Regions from separate parts of the Sphingomonas molluscorum genome, predicted to be linked through region 1. Evidence: predicted binding sites of a transcription regulator. Region 1 holds the regulator's gene; each other region holds the start of a gene.
The links. The regulator LexA, encoded in region 1, represses DNA repair genes until DNA is damaged. The targets are predictions, from matches to a motif close to GTTCCNCNCTTGTTCT.
Positions count from the first base shown of each region.

Region 2: ABDZ92_RS12925 (DUF6771 family protein) is a predicted target of LexA. The motif match lies at 2,373-2,388, and genes of this name have one in related genera.
Region 3: ABDZ92_RS04725 (ImuA family protein) is a predicted target of LexA. The motif match lies at 3,516-3,531, and genes of this name have one in related genera.

Region 1 covers NZ_BAAAEL010000008.1:67,073-72,035, reverse strand. Annotated here, with positions in the region: gene ABDZ92_RS09665 (ComEC/Rec2 family competence protein) at 1-1,578, shown strand, start outside; gene lexA (transcriptional repressor LexA) at 1,975-2,649, opposite strand; gene ABDZ92_RS09655 (molybdopterin molybdotransferase MoeA) at 2,704-3,882, opposite strand; gene moaC (cyclic pyranopterin monophosphate synthase MoaC) at 3,879-4,346, opposite strand; gene trpC (indole-3-glycerol phosphate synthase TrpC) at 4,343-4,963, opposite strand, start outside.
Region 2 covers NZ_BAAAEL010000012.1:33,663-38,625, reverse strand. Annotated here, with positions in the region: partial or broken gene ABDZ92_RS12940 (magnesium chelatase domain-containing protein) at 1-273, shown strand, start outside; gene ABDZ92_RS12935 (thermonuclease family protein) at 845-1,294, opposite strand; gene ABDZ92_RS12930 (hypothetical protein) at 1,351-1,758, opposite strand; gene ABDZ92_RS12925 (DUF6771 family protein) at 2,160-2,345, opposite strand; gene ABDZ92_RS12920 (hypothetical protein) at 2,612-2,773, shown strand; gene ABDZ92_RS12915 (hypothetical protein) at 2,779-3,078, shown strand; gene ABDZ92_RS12910 (hypothetical protein) at 3,072-3,242, opposite strand; gene ABDZ92_RS12905 (hypothetical protein) at 3,242-3,457, opposite strand; gene ABDZ92_RS12900 (hypothetical protein) at 3,506-4,963, opposite strand, start outside.
Region 3 covers NZ_BAAAEL010000002.1:51,231-56,193, reverse strand. Annotated here, with positions in the region: gene ABDZ92_RS04735 (error-prone DNA polymerase) at 1-1,280, opposite strand, end outside; gene ABDZ92_RS04730 (DUF6504 family protein) at 1,277-2,833, opposite strand; gene ABDZ92_RS04725 (ImuA family protein) at 2,754-3,485, opposite strand; gene ABDZ92_RS04720 (hypothetical protein) at 3,641-4,456, opposite strand; gene ABDZ92_RS04715 (hypothetical protein) at 4,797-4,963, shown strand, end outside.

The DNA.
Region 1 (4,963 bases):
GTTGGGGCGACGGGCCGTGGCTTCGCGCCGATCGAGGTGGTGACGCCGGCGGTCACCCCCGGCGCTGGGCTGCGCAACCGCCTGACCGCCCACATCCAGCAGCAGGTGCCCGGCAGCGAGGGCGGAGTCGCGGCCGCGCTGGTGACCGGAGACCGGGGGGCCATCGGCGAGGACGCGGACGAGGCGATGCGCCGCGCGGGCCTCGCCCACCTTCTGTCGATCAGCGGCCTGCACGTCACGGCTGTGGTGGGCGCGACCATGTTGCTGTTGCTCCGCTTGCTGGCGCTGGTGCCGGCGCTCGCGCTGCGAGTGCGCCTGCCGCTGGTGGCGGCCTCGGGCGCGGCGCTGGCGGCGATCGGCTATACCTGGCTGTCGGGGGCCGAAGTGCCGACCATCCGGTCCTGCGTCGCAGCCCTGCTGGTGCTGGCGGCGCTGGCGATGGGGCGGGAGGCGATCACCTTGCGGCTGGTCGCGACCGGGGCCTTTCTGGTGCTGTTGCTGCTTCCGGAGTCGCTCGCCGGTCCCAGCTTCCAACTGAGCTTCGCCGCCGTCACCGCGATCGTCGCGCTCCACGAACACCCGCGAGTCCGCCGGTGGTTCCAGGCGCGCGACGAGAGCCTGCCGCGACGGCTACTGCGCGGGCTCGGCTCGCTGCTGCTGACCGGCATCGCGGTGGAGGCGGTGCTGATGCCGATCGGCCTGTTCCACTTCCACAAGGCCGGGCTTTACGGGGCGCTCGCCAACATCGTCGCGATTCCGCTCACCACCTTTGTCGTCATGCCGGCGGAGGCGCTGGCACTGCTGCTCGATCTCCTCGGCCTCGGCGCGCCGGCCTGGTGGGTGGTCGAGCGCGCCCTGTCGCTGCTGCTCTGGATCGCCCGCACGGTCGCAGCCGCCCCGGGCTCCGTCGCGGCGCTGCCGTCGATGCCGGGCGGAGCGTTCGGGCTGATGGTCGCAGGCGGGCTGTGGCTGGCGCTATGGCGCACGCGCACCCGGCTGCTGGGGCTGGCACCGTTTGCGGCCGGGGCACTGTGGGCGCTCGAGACGCCCGCGCCGGACCTGCTCGTCACCAGCGACGGCCGGCACCTCGCCATCCGCACGCCCGAGGGAGGCATGGCGATCCTCCGCGACCGAGCAGGCGACTACGTGCGGGGCACCTTGGGGGAGGGGGGCGGTGTAGAAGGCGAACTGCCCCCGCTCGCCGAGCAGCCTAACGCCCGCTGCACCGCCGACGTCTGCGTCGTCGATGTTGCCGCCCCCGACCGCCTCTGGCGCGTCGTCGCAACGCGCAGCGGCTACCTGCTTCCGGTGCGCGAACTGATCGCCGCATGCCGCGACGCCGACATCGTCGTCAGCGAACGCCGCCTCCCGCGCGGCTGCACGCCCCGCTGGCTTAGGCTCGACCGACCGGTGCTCGCCCAAACGGGCGGAGTCGCCATCCGCTTCGATCCACCCGAGGCGCGCCGCGTCCGCGCCCCTGGGGATCAGCACCCGTGGATCACCCCGTCGACAACGGCGCCCGTGGCAGACCGCTGGCCGCGGCGCAGAAGGAGCGGCTGGCACCGCCCGCATTCCTGACGCCGCACCGCGCCAGCTATCCACCTCCGCCCTCGTCATTCTGACAAAGGCCGGGGTTGCTAGCCTCTCCCACGGCACCTGCCACGCATGCTCCTGCGGAGGCAGAAGCCCAGGTTGGGGTGCTGCACGTCGTTGTCCTGCTTGGAACCGAGCCGCCGCCTACGCAGGGACTCGGCGTATCCGACCTCTGCTCCGATGGCGAGGGTCCCGCCTCCGCCGGGCAGGATGATGTGCGCCGGGCGACCTCCCTCGCGGAGCGAACTCCCACGAGCCGCACGCTATGCCCCTTTGGAGAGCCATCACCCTGCGCCCACACGCGCAATGAAGAGCGACATGAGCCGGGTCGCGGCGCGTCAATGGCCGCAACCCGGCTATAGGAGGATCCCAGCGTCCGCCTCAGTAGCGGCGCAGCAGTCCTGCAAGCTTCCCCTGCACCCGCACCTGATCCGGGCGATAGCGCTGCGGATCATAGCTGCGGTTCGCCGGGTCGAGGCGAATCATCGCGCCCTCGCGGCGGAAATACTTCAGTGTCGCCTCGTTCTCATCGATCAGCGCGACCACGATCTCGCCGTCGCGCGCCGCATCGGTGCGGCGGACCAACGCATAGTCGCCGTCGAGAATGCCGGCCTCGACCATCGAGTCGCCCGCGACCTCCAGCGCATAATGCTCGCCCGAGCCCAGCAGCGCGGCCGGCACCGGCAGCATCTGCTGGCCTTCCATCGCCTCGATCGGGACGCCGGCAGCGATGCGGCCGTGCAGCGGGATCTCGATGACGTCGTTGGCGGGAGCGGGCGGCGCGACCGGCGCGCTTCGGGCGGGCGCCGTCTTGACCGGCGCCTTCTTGGCCGTTTCCGGCCGGTCCGGCATCCGCAGCACTTCAAGCGCGCGGGCGCGGTTCGGCAGGCGACGGATGAACTGGCGTTCCTCCAGCGCGCTGATCAGGCGATGCACGCCCGACTTCGACTTGAGGTCGAGCGCTTCCTTCATCTCCTCGAACGAGGGGGACACGCCGGTTTCCTTCAACCGGTCGTCGATGAAGCAGATCAGCTCGTGCTGCTTGCGCGTGAGCATGCGGTCCTCCGTCGGAACAGATATGGAACCTTTAGGAAACGGAGCCGCCCCCTGTCAACCGATATCCAGGATTTCCACCGAGTCGCCTGCGTTTGCCGCGGCAGCATGGGGAGGACGCACGATCAGGCAGTCGGCTCGGGCGAGCGTGCGCAGCATGGAACTGTCCTGCGCGGGGGCGGGAAAAGCCACCCCGTCGCGCAGCTCCGCGCGCAGGTGATCGGCCCTCCGGTCGTTCGCGGCCAGCGGCGCGCCGAGCGGCACCACCCGCCGCCGCGGCAGCGGATCGGCCGCGCCCGCGAGCGTGCGCACCAGCGGCAGCAGGAACAGCGTTGCTGTCACGAATGCGGACACCGGGTTGCCCGGCAACCCCAGCACGACGGCGTCGCCGAGCCTGCCCGCCATCATCGGCTTTCCCGGCCGCATCGCGATGCGCCAGAAGTCGATCCGCGCGCCTGCCGCCTCCAGCGCCGGCCGCACCAGATCATGGTCGCCGACCGAGGCGCCCCCCGTCGTCACCAGCACATCGGCATCCACCCCGGCGAAGGCGGCGGTGAGTGCGGAGAGGTCGTCCGGCAGGATTCCCAGGTCGATCCGTTCGACGGGCAGCCGCCCGAGCAGGCCCGCCAGCAGCACGCCGTTGGACTCCGGAAGCCCGGCGTCGGGGGGGGAACCCGGCGCCACGAGTTCGTCCCCCGTGGCCGCGATCGCCACCCGCACCCGGCGCCGGACGGGAACCATGCCGTGCCCGCCCACCGCCAGCAGCGCTGCCGCAGCCGGCGTGATCGCCGCACCGGCCGACAGCAGCCGCTCGCCCGCGGTGAAATCCAGCCCGGCCGCACGCACGCTGCTGCCGCGCCGCGGCGGCCCTTCGCCCGCCAGCATCAGACGGCTGCTCTCGCGCGCTGCCTCTTCCTGCACCAGTACCGTGTCGGCGCCCTCGGGCAATGCGGCCCCCGTGAAGATGCGCGCCGCCTGGCCTGCTCCTACCAGGCCGCCGAACGGACGCCCGGCCCCGGATTCCCCGATGACCTCCCACGGTCCCGGCAGGTCGGCGAAGCGGATCGCATAGCCGTCCATCGACGACAGTGCGCGTTCGGGCTGGGTGCGCAGCGCCGGCAGATCGTCGGCTGCCCAGCGGCCGATGGCGTCGCGGATCGGCACCGTCTCGACGGCGACCGGCGCGGCCAGGCCCAATACCCGCGCCTGCGCCTCGTCGAGCGGCAGCAGGCTCACGCCTGCCAGTCTCCGGACTTGCCGCCCGACTTGGCGAGCAGGCGAACGCCGTCGATCACCATGCCGCGGTCGAGCGCCTTGGCCATGTCATAGACGGTGAGCAGCGCGACCGATACGGCGGTCAGCGCCTCCATCTCCACGCCGGTCTTGCCGTCCGTCGCGCAGGTCGCGGTCGCAACGATGCCGTCCGCGTCGATCGTCAGGTCCAGCACCACGCGGGTGAGCGGCAGGGGATGGCACAGCGGTACCAGGTCGCTGGTGCGCTTGGCCGCCATGATCCCGGCGACCCGCGCCACCGCAAGCACGTCGCCCTTCTTCACCAGCCCGTCGCGGATCGCCGCCAGCGCTTCGGCCGACATGGTGATGCGGCCGGTGGCGGTCGCCTGCCGCGCCGTCACCGCCTTGTCGCCCACATCCACCATGCGGGCATGGCCCTCGGCGTCGAGGTGGGTGAGGCCGGTCATCGGGTCAGGGCGCGGGTCGCCGCCTCGACATCGTCCTGCCGCATCAGCGCCTCGCCGATCAGGAAGCAGTGGATGCCGTGCTCCGCCATCGCGTCCAGGTCTGCGCGGCCCGTCAGCCCGCTTTCGGCCACGAAGGTGCAGCCCTCCGGCGCATGCGCAACCAGCTCATAGGTGCGATCGAAGTTCACGGTGAAGTCGCGCAGATCGCGGTTGTTGACCCCGATCAGCCGCGTCTTGAGCTTGAGCGCCCGCTCCAGCTCCGGATAGTCATGGACCTCCACCAGCACGTCCAGCCCGCGCTCCAGCGCCGCCGCCTCGATCTCCGCCATCTGCCGGTCTTCCAGCGCCGCGACGATCAGCAGGATCGCGTCCGCCCCCAGCGCGCGCGTTTCCGCCGCCTGCCAAGGATCGATGACGAAGTCCTTGCGCAGCACCGGCAGGTCGCAGGCCGCGCGCGCGGCGACGAGATACTCGTCGGAACCCTGGAAATACTCCTCGTCCGTCAGCACCGACAGGCAGGCCGCACCGCCCGCCTGATAGGCGCGCGCATGGGCCGGCGGGTCGAAGTCGGCACGGATCAGGCCCTTCGACGGGCTCGCCTTCTTGATCTCGGCGAT
Region 2 (4,963 bases), on a different contig from region 1:
GCGCTCCACGCGTCGGAGCGCGGCCTGGGGTTGATCTGCCCGGCAGCGCAGGGCGCCGAAGCGGCGTGGGCGGGGGGCAGCATCTGCGCGGCGACCGACCTGATCGGTCTGCTCAACCACCTGAAAGGGACACAGTTGTTGCCCGAACCCGCACCGGGCGAGGCGGAGGAGCTGGTGCTCGGACCGGACCTGCGGCGGGTGAAGGGACAGGAAACCGCGAAGCGCGCGCTGGAGATCGCGGCGGCGGGCGGCCACAACCTGCTGATGGTGGGCAAGTCACAATCGCGGAATTCCAACCCGCATCCCGACGCGGCTATGCTCGCCATGGTGGATCAAGAGGTAGTGCGGGTGCTGCGCGAGCGGGGTGCGCCTTAGCTCAAATGAGAGTTGGACGATGAGTTCAAGCCGCGCGGGTCGGCATCCATCCGCATTGTTTCTCGACAGTAGGGATGGTTTGGGCATCCCCAAAACGTCCGTGCCGGGTTTCGCCCCCGCTTGGCTGTGCGCCTTACCATGGATCGTGAGCACTTCGGGCAAACCGGACGATCGGGATCGAGGGGTTGTAGAGGAGGTGCGGGCGGCATCCTTGGAGGCGTCGGAGCCTTAGTTCCGAAATCGGCTACCGCGATTCCGATGATCGCAGCGGGAGCGATCAGGAGCTTTGCCCAAGCGTCTCCTGAGCGATCCACGCCGCCGTGATGAGAGCACGCGCCTCTTGAGCCGATACTTGAGGAAGCCCAACCATCCCGACACGTCGTCGGTCCTGAGAAGTAGGACACCGCTGCCACCATCGCGACCCAAGAGCCGACGCCTGCGATCCAACCGCGCGCACTCATTCGGCGGCTCAGCCTATCACTTCGGCAGGGCAGGTGCGCGCTACCCGCAAACCATCGTCCCAATCGCTTCGATAGGACGCCTGCCCCTGTGATAACTGCCAGCACGACAAGTCGCCACGATCTCCCGCTACGGTCGCCAGTGTGCGCCCATAATGGTCGGTGCCTACTCGGTTGATGCGCAGCGTTCCCGTCATTGCGGAACGAAGGCTATGGGTAGAGGCGACCGGATCACCGGGCGCGCACTTGCGACCGGGGCGGCAGTGGCCGGTAAGCTCGGGCGCATCGATGCCAAGAAGCCTGATGCGCTCGTTGCCACAACGGATGGTGTCGCCGTCTGTGGTGCGGCAACCGGAGATGATCTCGCGTGTTGCCGTCGAGGCGGTCGGCTCAACCGTGGAGCCGATGCCGACGATAGCACCGATACACGCGGCACCTATTAGGATGGCGATCGGCGACAACCGCTTACGTCGTGATCCCGTCCTGTAGGCGTTCCGGCGACGTTTCGAGTTGCCGCTTAGCGTTTTGCGCACGCCACCTGAACCGCAGTGTGGGTGCTCGATCCTGCAACCAAGGGTGCCATGTCGCCGGGGTTGGGGGAGGGGCGTTCGGCATCCTCGCGCGTGTCGCCCTCGCCGACATAGCGAGCAAGCTGAGCGTCACAGTCAATCTCACGATTTGAATAGCTGGTGCCGGAGGTGCCAGTGCGTCGCGTAAGGGCAATGATGTGGCCGTTCTGCCCCGGTGTCACGCTAAGCAAGCTGTAGCGGGCGTTGGGATCGGCAGGAACGTCGAAGGCGGTTCCGTTCTCAACAGGAGGAGAGTCGTTCACGATCGGCGCTTCGGCGGTTGTGTTCTCAAATACCGGTTCAGCACTCGAACATGCCGCCAATGACAACGCCGCCAACATCACGAATGTGCGCATTGTGCCCTCCCTTTCCGGCAAGCTCGATCAACAAGCAGCCGAACGCAAGCGCCGTTATCGCTCAGAACGCCTTACCAGCGCGTCGCTTGCGCCATTCGTCTAAGCTGGTCGGCGCGCTGCCTTGGGGCAACGACGATCTCACGAAACGCGGCTTAGGGGGCGTTGGCTCGGGTGGCGGAGGATCGCCAACCAACCATTGGACTTCCGGGCCACGCGCCCCGCACTCGCACCGGAGGCGCTTAGCGAAGTGCGGCCATGAATCGGACCAACCGCGCTGGCGGAAGTAGCTCCCCAACTCATAGGGGGAGAATAGCGCTGCGTGCCCGCACTCCCGACAAACTGCTCGAACGGAGCCGCCTTGGTGTAGAAGCTCAGTTAGGCTCTTGATCCCTTGAACCACGTCACAGCGGAAGGGGAAGTTGCGCCGTGTCTACGGAAGCGGGCTTGTAGAGGGTGCTGTAGACGTGCCGCGCCATCTCGCGCCGCGCGTCCTCGCGAAGGCGTTCCTGCGGCATCGTGAGGCCGATCTTCGCCCAGCCCGGTGCGGTCGCAAGGGCCTCTGCGATGGTGTCTTGCTCGATGGTCATGGCGTCCGAATCTCCGTGCGCCCAGTTAGAACACAACGGGAACGCCCCTCAACCCCGGTGAGGCTTGCAAGGTTCAAAAAAAATTGCTCGGGCGCTCAACGCGCCATAATCCCGATCAGGTGGGATCAAACCCACAGAGGGGCACTGTTGCGTTCCGCCACCCCCCTCTTGACCTGCGATCCCTATTCGCGTCCTACAGCCCGGAGGGCTCAAGAATGCTCCACGATCTCCACCACCGATTTTGTTTTTCCGGTGGAGGAAGGTCCATGAAGCTCACCGAAATGATCTACAACACGGTCGTAGCTTTTGAGCCCAAGCGGCACCCGTGGTTCGCTCTGGCGGCTTTGGCGATGCTGCTCATGGCCTTCGTAGCCGTCTGCTACGCTGGTGGCGTCGGGGCGGGCGCGCTCGTCAAAGCGCTGCTGTGAGTGTCATGCGGCAGAAGCTCCAATTCCTCTCCGCAAACGCGGACCAATTCGCGATCGAGGTTAGGCTTGAGCGTGAAGCCACCGGCCCGATCACGCTGAGTGCCTTCTACCGTCCTGAGCAATTGGCCGATGCTGCCGAGCTTGAGACGATTGAAGAGGTCGCGGATGCGGTGGAGCGACGGGCGGCGGAGCATTTTGAACGATACCCGCTCCGTAGGATCGTTAGCAGCGGTGAGGAGCTACTTGGTATTCGCGAGCTTGGACGCTTCGCCGTGCCGGTTTCGTTCGCCGTGGGGGATCACTGACGCGGCCGCGTGACGCGGGCTTCAATCCAACTGAAAATCTGGATCGCCGTCCAAGCGATCGTGAACACTGCCGCGATCGGCGGCAACCAACTCGCCAGCGTCGCCACCGCGATTGCGCCGCTTATAACGTCCGCTGACGCCTTCACCGCCTCACCGCCAACCATTACTCGCCCTCGATCTGGGGCGTGGTTGCGCTCCAACTGCCCGCAAGCCCGCCAATGGCGATCTCGATAATGAGCGCCACCCGGTCGGCGTCGAGCGCTTCGCCGAGTAGGTGCGTAGCCAAGAGCGCGACAAGCGTTGCGACAAAGCGGCGGTGCGCGGCATCGCCGAGATAGGCGACAACCGCCTTCAAGCGGGATTTCAGGGGCGTGATCATCCCTTATTTAGGACGATCACCCCGCTGAGCCGCCTTATAGGCGGGGGCTTAGCTCCCCGGTCGATAAGGCCGGTTGTTGGTAGCTTGGTGAAACTTATACCAAGTCTGTCCCGCTTCGAGCGGCCCCTTAGCCGTCTCGCTGGTAAGGCGCTCCTGAAAGCGCTGCTCAGCGAGCGTGATGGCCTGCTCAAGGTCGGAACCGGACATGCCCATATCCTTGAGCAACGCGGGAGCCGCAAGCAACTGATCCATCGCTTGTCCGTCACGGCTCCCAACGGTGCCGTCCGGTAGCTTGAAGCTATCCCAACTCGGGGCCTTCACCGTCTGCTTGGTAGCAACCTCAGCGAAGTTTTGCGGAAGCTTCGAAACGTCGCCATTCGCCGCAATCATCTGATCCATCGTCCAAATGGGGGTGATATAATCAACGTCCTGAGCCGAGTTTACCAACGGGTTGTTGGTGCGCCCGATCGCGCGCTTGCGATGCGAGGCGAGCAACCAATCGATCACCGCCTTAGCCTTGGGCGAAGCATCGCGAAGCGCTTGGTTGAAGCCAAGGCGCTCGCCGACGTGAAGGCACTGAAGCCAATAACCAACCATGAAGTCATGGGTGTAGCAGCCATCACCGGGGGCAAGATAGTTCATCATACCGATGCCGAAGCGTGCCGCCGAAGCATACATCACCTTGTTCAAGTCAACCGCGCCATTCGTGAAAACATTCGTCGGCGGGTTCAGGAACCCCGGATTGCTCGCATAGTGCTGATCATAAAACGCCTCGAAGTCGAACACTACCCAATCGAGGATTTCCGCCTGAGTGTAGAGGCGCGGGCTATTGCGTGACGCGGTTTTCCAGCAAAGCGCGGCATGGCCGAACTTCCAAGCCATTTCGCGTTGAGCGTAGTTGCTGGCATCGTCCCAAGTCGCCAGAATGACGTTGCCGTAAAGGCGCGTCTGATCGCTGAGCTTGTGGCCCAGCATCGCAAACTCAGGCGACTTAAAGAGCATCGAACCCCAGTGCGGAAACTGGTGCGCGTGCGCCGCATCGATGCTGTTCGTGCCGTAAGTGGGACGGTTCGGAGTCAAGCCGTAGGTAGGGGTTTTTACCCGTAGCGGGCTGTTGCTCGCTGCCCACTCATAAACGCGGCCCGACTGCCCATACCAAGATGCGCTATCCGCACGGGCGGCTTCGCCATAGCCGTAGTAGTGGCGGCGCAAGCCGACGTTGCGGCGCGCGTTGCCCTTGTAGACGGGCACGCAACGTCCGTTCTCCATCCCGTAATAAGGATCGGAGGCGTAGCCGGTGAGATAGTCGATCGTGATGCGCTTGTTCGAAAGCCCGTCCATCGCGCGCGTGCTGGTTACGTCGCGGGCATAGTGCGCAATCGGCTCCGGCATGATCTGGCGATCGTCGCGCACGCCACCGGGGGCGGTGAGCGGCGAGCGGCCCATCTGGTTAAACGGAGCATACTTGAGGAAAACGCCCGCATTCGGCGTAGCCGCGATGAGGTT
Region 3 (4,963 bases), on a different contig from region 1:
GCCTTGCCGACTTCGCGGACCGCGCCGCGCGCACGGTAGCGCGTCACGACGGCGGTCAGCGCGCTGCGCGTCCGGCCATATGTCTCATAGATCCACTGGATCACTTCTTCCCGCCGCTCATGCTCGAAATCGACGTCGATATCGGGCGGCTCGCGGCGTTCGGCCGAGACAAAACGCTCGAAGAGCAGCTCGGATCGGACCGGGTCGATCGAGGTGATCCCAAGCACATAGCAGACGGCGCTGTTGGCGGCCGAACCGCGGCCCTGGCAGAGGATCTCGCGCCGCCGCGCCTCGGCCACGATCGAATGCACGGTCAGGAAATAGGGGGCATAGTCGAGGTCTGCGATGAGTTTCAGCTCATGCTCGAGTTGCTGCCGGACCTTCCCGTCGATCCCTTCCGGATAACGAAGTGGTGCCTTCTCCCAGGTGAGGCGCTCGAGTTCCTCCTGCGGCGTCCGCCCGGGCACCTGGATCTCATCGGGATATTGGTATTTGAGTTGTTCGAGACTGAAGGTGCAGCGCGACGCCAATTGCACGCTGCGCGCGACGGGCGAACTGTCCTTCAGATAGCGCCTGAACAGGCGCTCCATCTCCGCAGCAGTCTTGAGGTGTCGGTCCGCGAACCTCTCGCGCCGGGCGCCCAACTCATCGATCGTGCATTTCTCGCGGATGCAGGTAACGACGTCCTGCAGCAACCGGCGATCGGGCGAATGATAGAGGACATCGCCTGTCGCGACGGTGGGGACGCGGGCGGCGGCCGCCAGCGCCGACAGGTCGCGCAGACGGATGGCATCGCGCGGGCGGCGGCGGATCGACAAGGCCATATAGGCTCGGTCGCCGAAGATGCGGCGCGTTCGGGTGAGCGCTTCCTCCGTCACGGCATCGGCGCGGTCGGGCGCCAGCATCGCGATCAGCCCTTCATTCCATTCCTCGATGTCCGACCAATCGAGATGGCAGGCCCCTTTGCCGGCGCGGGCCTTGCCGACACTGAGCAAGCGACACATCCGGCCATAGGCCGCGCGGTCGGTCGGATAGACGAGTAGCGCCGTGCCATCGGTCAGATCGAGACGGCACCCGATGATGGCGCGCACGCCGGTTGTCTTCTCCGCATCCCAGGCCCGGACGATCCCCGCGACGCTATTGCGGTCGACGACGCCCAGCGCCGGCAGCCCCAGCAGCGCGGCGGCCGCGAATAGTTCCTCCGGCGACGACGCGCCTCTCAGGAAGCTGAAATGCGTCGTGACCTGAAGCTCGACATAAGCCGGCGCAGCGTGGCTCATGCGAAGGCGCCATGGATGAACCAGCGCATGGGACCGGTCGCGGGGTTCTCGCCGTCGCCAAGCCGGAACAGCCAATAGCGCCCCCCCGTCACGGTCTCGACCTGGTAATAGTCGCGGACGGTGTGGGGGCGCTCGGCTTCATGACCGGCATCGCGCCACCATTCGCCGTGGAGCCGCTCCGGTCCGTCAGCTCGGGTCACCCGGAAGCGCTGGCGCCGCCAGACGAACATCGCGGGAGGATGGTCGGGGAGCATGGCCGTGACGTCGATCGCCTCGGGCGGTGTCAGCATGCGACAGGGGCGGGGAAGATCGTCGTCCCAGGCCGCGCCGCTGGCGCCTGCCAGTGCGGCGGCGGCGCTGACCGATCGCTCCGGCATCGCGCTTGCGCGCGGGGCAGAGCGATAGAGGCTGTTCTGGCCGAAGCGATTGGCTAGCGCATCGACGAGGGACGCCAGATCGGGGCCGCGGCGCGTCAAGCTTTCGAGGCCTTCGCCCTGCCTAGCCGCCATCGGCTCCACCAGCGGCGACACCAGTGTCATCGCCTCGATCCCGAGGCCGGGGTCGACGGTCTCCAGCTTGGCGCACAGGAGTTTCGCGAGATGCGGGACATCGCGCGAGGGCGCCGCCGTCCCGACGCGGATGGCCTGGTTATGGGCATCGACCCTGTGGAAATAACAGTCGAGCCTTCGCGCACCTTTGCCGAGCCTGTTCAGCTGGTCGACGATGTCCGCGACGAGATCGTGGATCACCTGCCCGAACGCCTCCGCGGTCACGAGCGGCTCGACGAAACGGCGACGGGCGCGGGGGAGGGCGTCGGGAAAGATCGGGTCGATCGGCTCGGGCAGCGTTCCCAGCGCCTGGTCGAGGCGCCGATGCAGATTGCGGCCGAACCGCTTGGCGAGCGGCCCGCGCGGCGTTCCGATCAGCTGCTCGATCCGTTCGAAGCCCAGCTTTCGCAAGCCTTCGACGGCATCGGCCTCGAGGCGCAGCGATGCGATCGGCAGGAGTGCCAGCGCCTCGCGATGCTTGCCCGGATCGATCGTGACCGGCCGCCCCGCAGGGACGTGGCGCGCGACGGCATGCGCACAGCCCGCGGTGTCGGCGACCGCGATCTGGACGGAGAGCCCGAATGCGGCAACGCGCCGATGGAGATCCTTGAGCAGCGCCCGCTCGCTGGTGAACAAATGCGCGCAGCCGGTGATGTCGAGCCAGATTCCGTCCGGCGGGTCGGGCGCGACGACCGGCGAATAACGCTGCCCGGCCCAGAGCGTGAGCCGCCGCAGGCCTTCGAAATCGGCATCGGGATCGGCGTCGACCACCTCGAACTCCGGCGCGAACGAGCGCGCCTTGGTGATCGTCATGCCTGCCCGAATGCCAAGCGAACGCGCGGCGCCGTCCACGGACGCGACGATGCGCCGCCCATGATCGGGTATCGCCGTGATCAGTGGAATGGTGCTGGGAGACGCCGCGCCGTCAGGCGGCGACTTGGCGCTCTTCCGCCGCAGCCGGTCGGTCGACCAGTGCGGCAGGAAGACCGATACGACCCGTCGCATCGCACCCCTCCACAATCCAGCTATGCGGGTTGCCGCCGCGTACGCGCTCGAGCGCCACGTGCCAGCGGGCGCGTCCGAGACTGGGAATGCCCAGATCTTCGCTCGGCGACGCCGTGATCCGCCAGCGCGTCATGGCGGCGGAGCCTTCGCCCACTTCCTCGAGCTTTGCGGCGCGGCGAAAAACAAAGGCCGGCACGCCCGAGCCTTCCGCCGCAAGCTGCAGGCGCTTCGAGGCGGTCGTCGAATATTTGGTGATCTCGCCGACCACGCCGGCAACGCCCGCATGGCGGAGGCATTCCTCCATCGCGAGCAGCACATTGGCGTCGTTGCCCGCCTCGACATAGATGACGCGGTCGGGATGGAGCCCGGCAAGATGGAGGGCGGGCGCGAACAGGTCGCGCCAGCGCAGGCACCAGAAGACAGGGCCTTCGATCCGGGCAAGGATGCCGGCCAGGAAAGTGGTCGCGCTTGCTTCGTCTGCAAGGTCGGGGCTGCCGGTGATCTCGTGAAGCGCGCCGTTGGCGATTCCGCCGCCCGGCAATCGATCGTCGATCTCGCTTAAGCCGAACGGGATCGCCTCATGGCGCGCGCCCACGCCTTCGATCTGCGCGATACGCGCACGCAGATCTTCGAGGACGGTCGATTGGCGCATGACATAATGAGACTCGGAAGCGGTTGAGGCGTTCCCTTTATGTTCTAGTTAAAGCGGTACAGAGTCAAGCGGTCATCGCATCGCTGCGGAGAGAACCCCGTGAACTGTGCGTGCGGGATCGAGATCCTCGTCCGCTATCGGCCATCGTCGAATCGTCAGCGCATATCTTCGTATCGAACCGGGATATGCACCTTTGGGATGCTTTCCAGCTGTGGAACCGGACGTGTCTCACCACCCAGCGTGCGCCATTGACGTTCGCGGGCGCGGGCAGAGGAAAGCGACAATTCCATAATGTGCGCGACGGCCATGGCAGATTTGCCCATGTCGAATAGCCGGTAGCAAATCTCGACGCCGCGCGGTGTCAGGCGGCCGCGATGGTAGCGGTTCTCGGGCCAGCGCGGATGGAAATCGCCGACAAGCTCGGTGGCTTCGATCGACATCTCCTTGTTCAAAGCCTGGATCGCAGTCCGCCGCTCGCGGACGAGCTTGCGAATTCTCCGATCGAGGCGCCTGATGTCGTCGCGCAGTGCCTTCTCTGTGGCCTCGAAAAGGATTCCCCGCATGCTCATCACGCCGACATAGTGTTGGGCGATGGTGCGCTCCTCTAAAAGCCTGCGCATCGCCTCCAAGCGATCGAGCGCCTCATAGTCGTGCTCCTGCCGGTCCGGCATGTACGCGAGGTGGTCGCGAACCCAGGCGTCGGTGCTGAGGTCAGCGGTCACCTGGTCGAGATGGTGCGCGATGCTGTTCCGCCTGCCGATTAAATCGACCATCTCGCGCCGCTCGTCCGGGGTCAGCACGCCGTCTCGTACAAGGGCATCGAATGCACGCTTCACCTTCTTGCGATCGGGCACCTCCTCCTCGGCCGGGCGATCCTCGTCGTTGACGGCATTCTTCCAGTCTCGCTGGGCGGCGACGATCTCGAGCACCTCGCGCTTCAGTTCTTCGGCATGGTAGATGATCAGGATCATCTGCAAAGCGCGATGCCGTATCATGCAGCGTTCCAGCTCCGGCAGCCGGCCCCGCAGTGGATCGGTGTAGTGCGGCTTGCGGCCTTCCCAGAGAGGCTCTTCTCGCTGCGTCATAGCGCTGGCGCGCCGCCGCGGTCCCAGCGGATCGGGGTGGCATTGGGTCGGTCCGGGCGACTGGCAACCCAGGCCGGCCAGGATCGTGCGAGGCCCCTAAACCCGCAGGAATGGGCACCGTTCCGAATTCCCGGTCGCCCGCTGGCTGCATGGCTGGCCCCAAGCTCAAACGTCACCTTGAAAATTATCTGCATGAAGCGTATCTCCATGTCGGAAACGACGTATTTTGGTAGCACCGATGTCAAGCTTGACCGAGCAGATTCTGGAGCGCTTCACGGGCGGCGATACGATCGCGCGTGCGGATCTCACGCTGCCTGCCAATTATGACTCGGTGGGCCGGGCGTTGGGCGATCTTGTCAGGGCGCGCAAGATCACGCGGGTGGGACGGGGCCG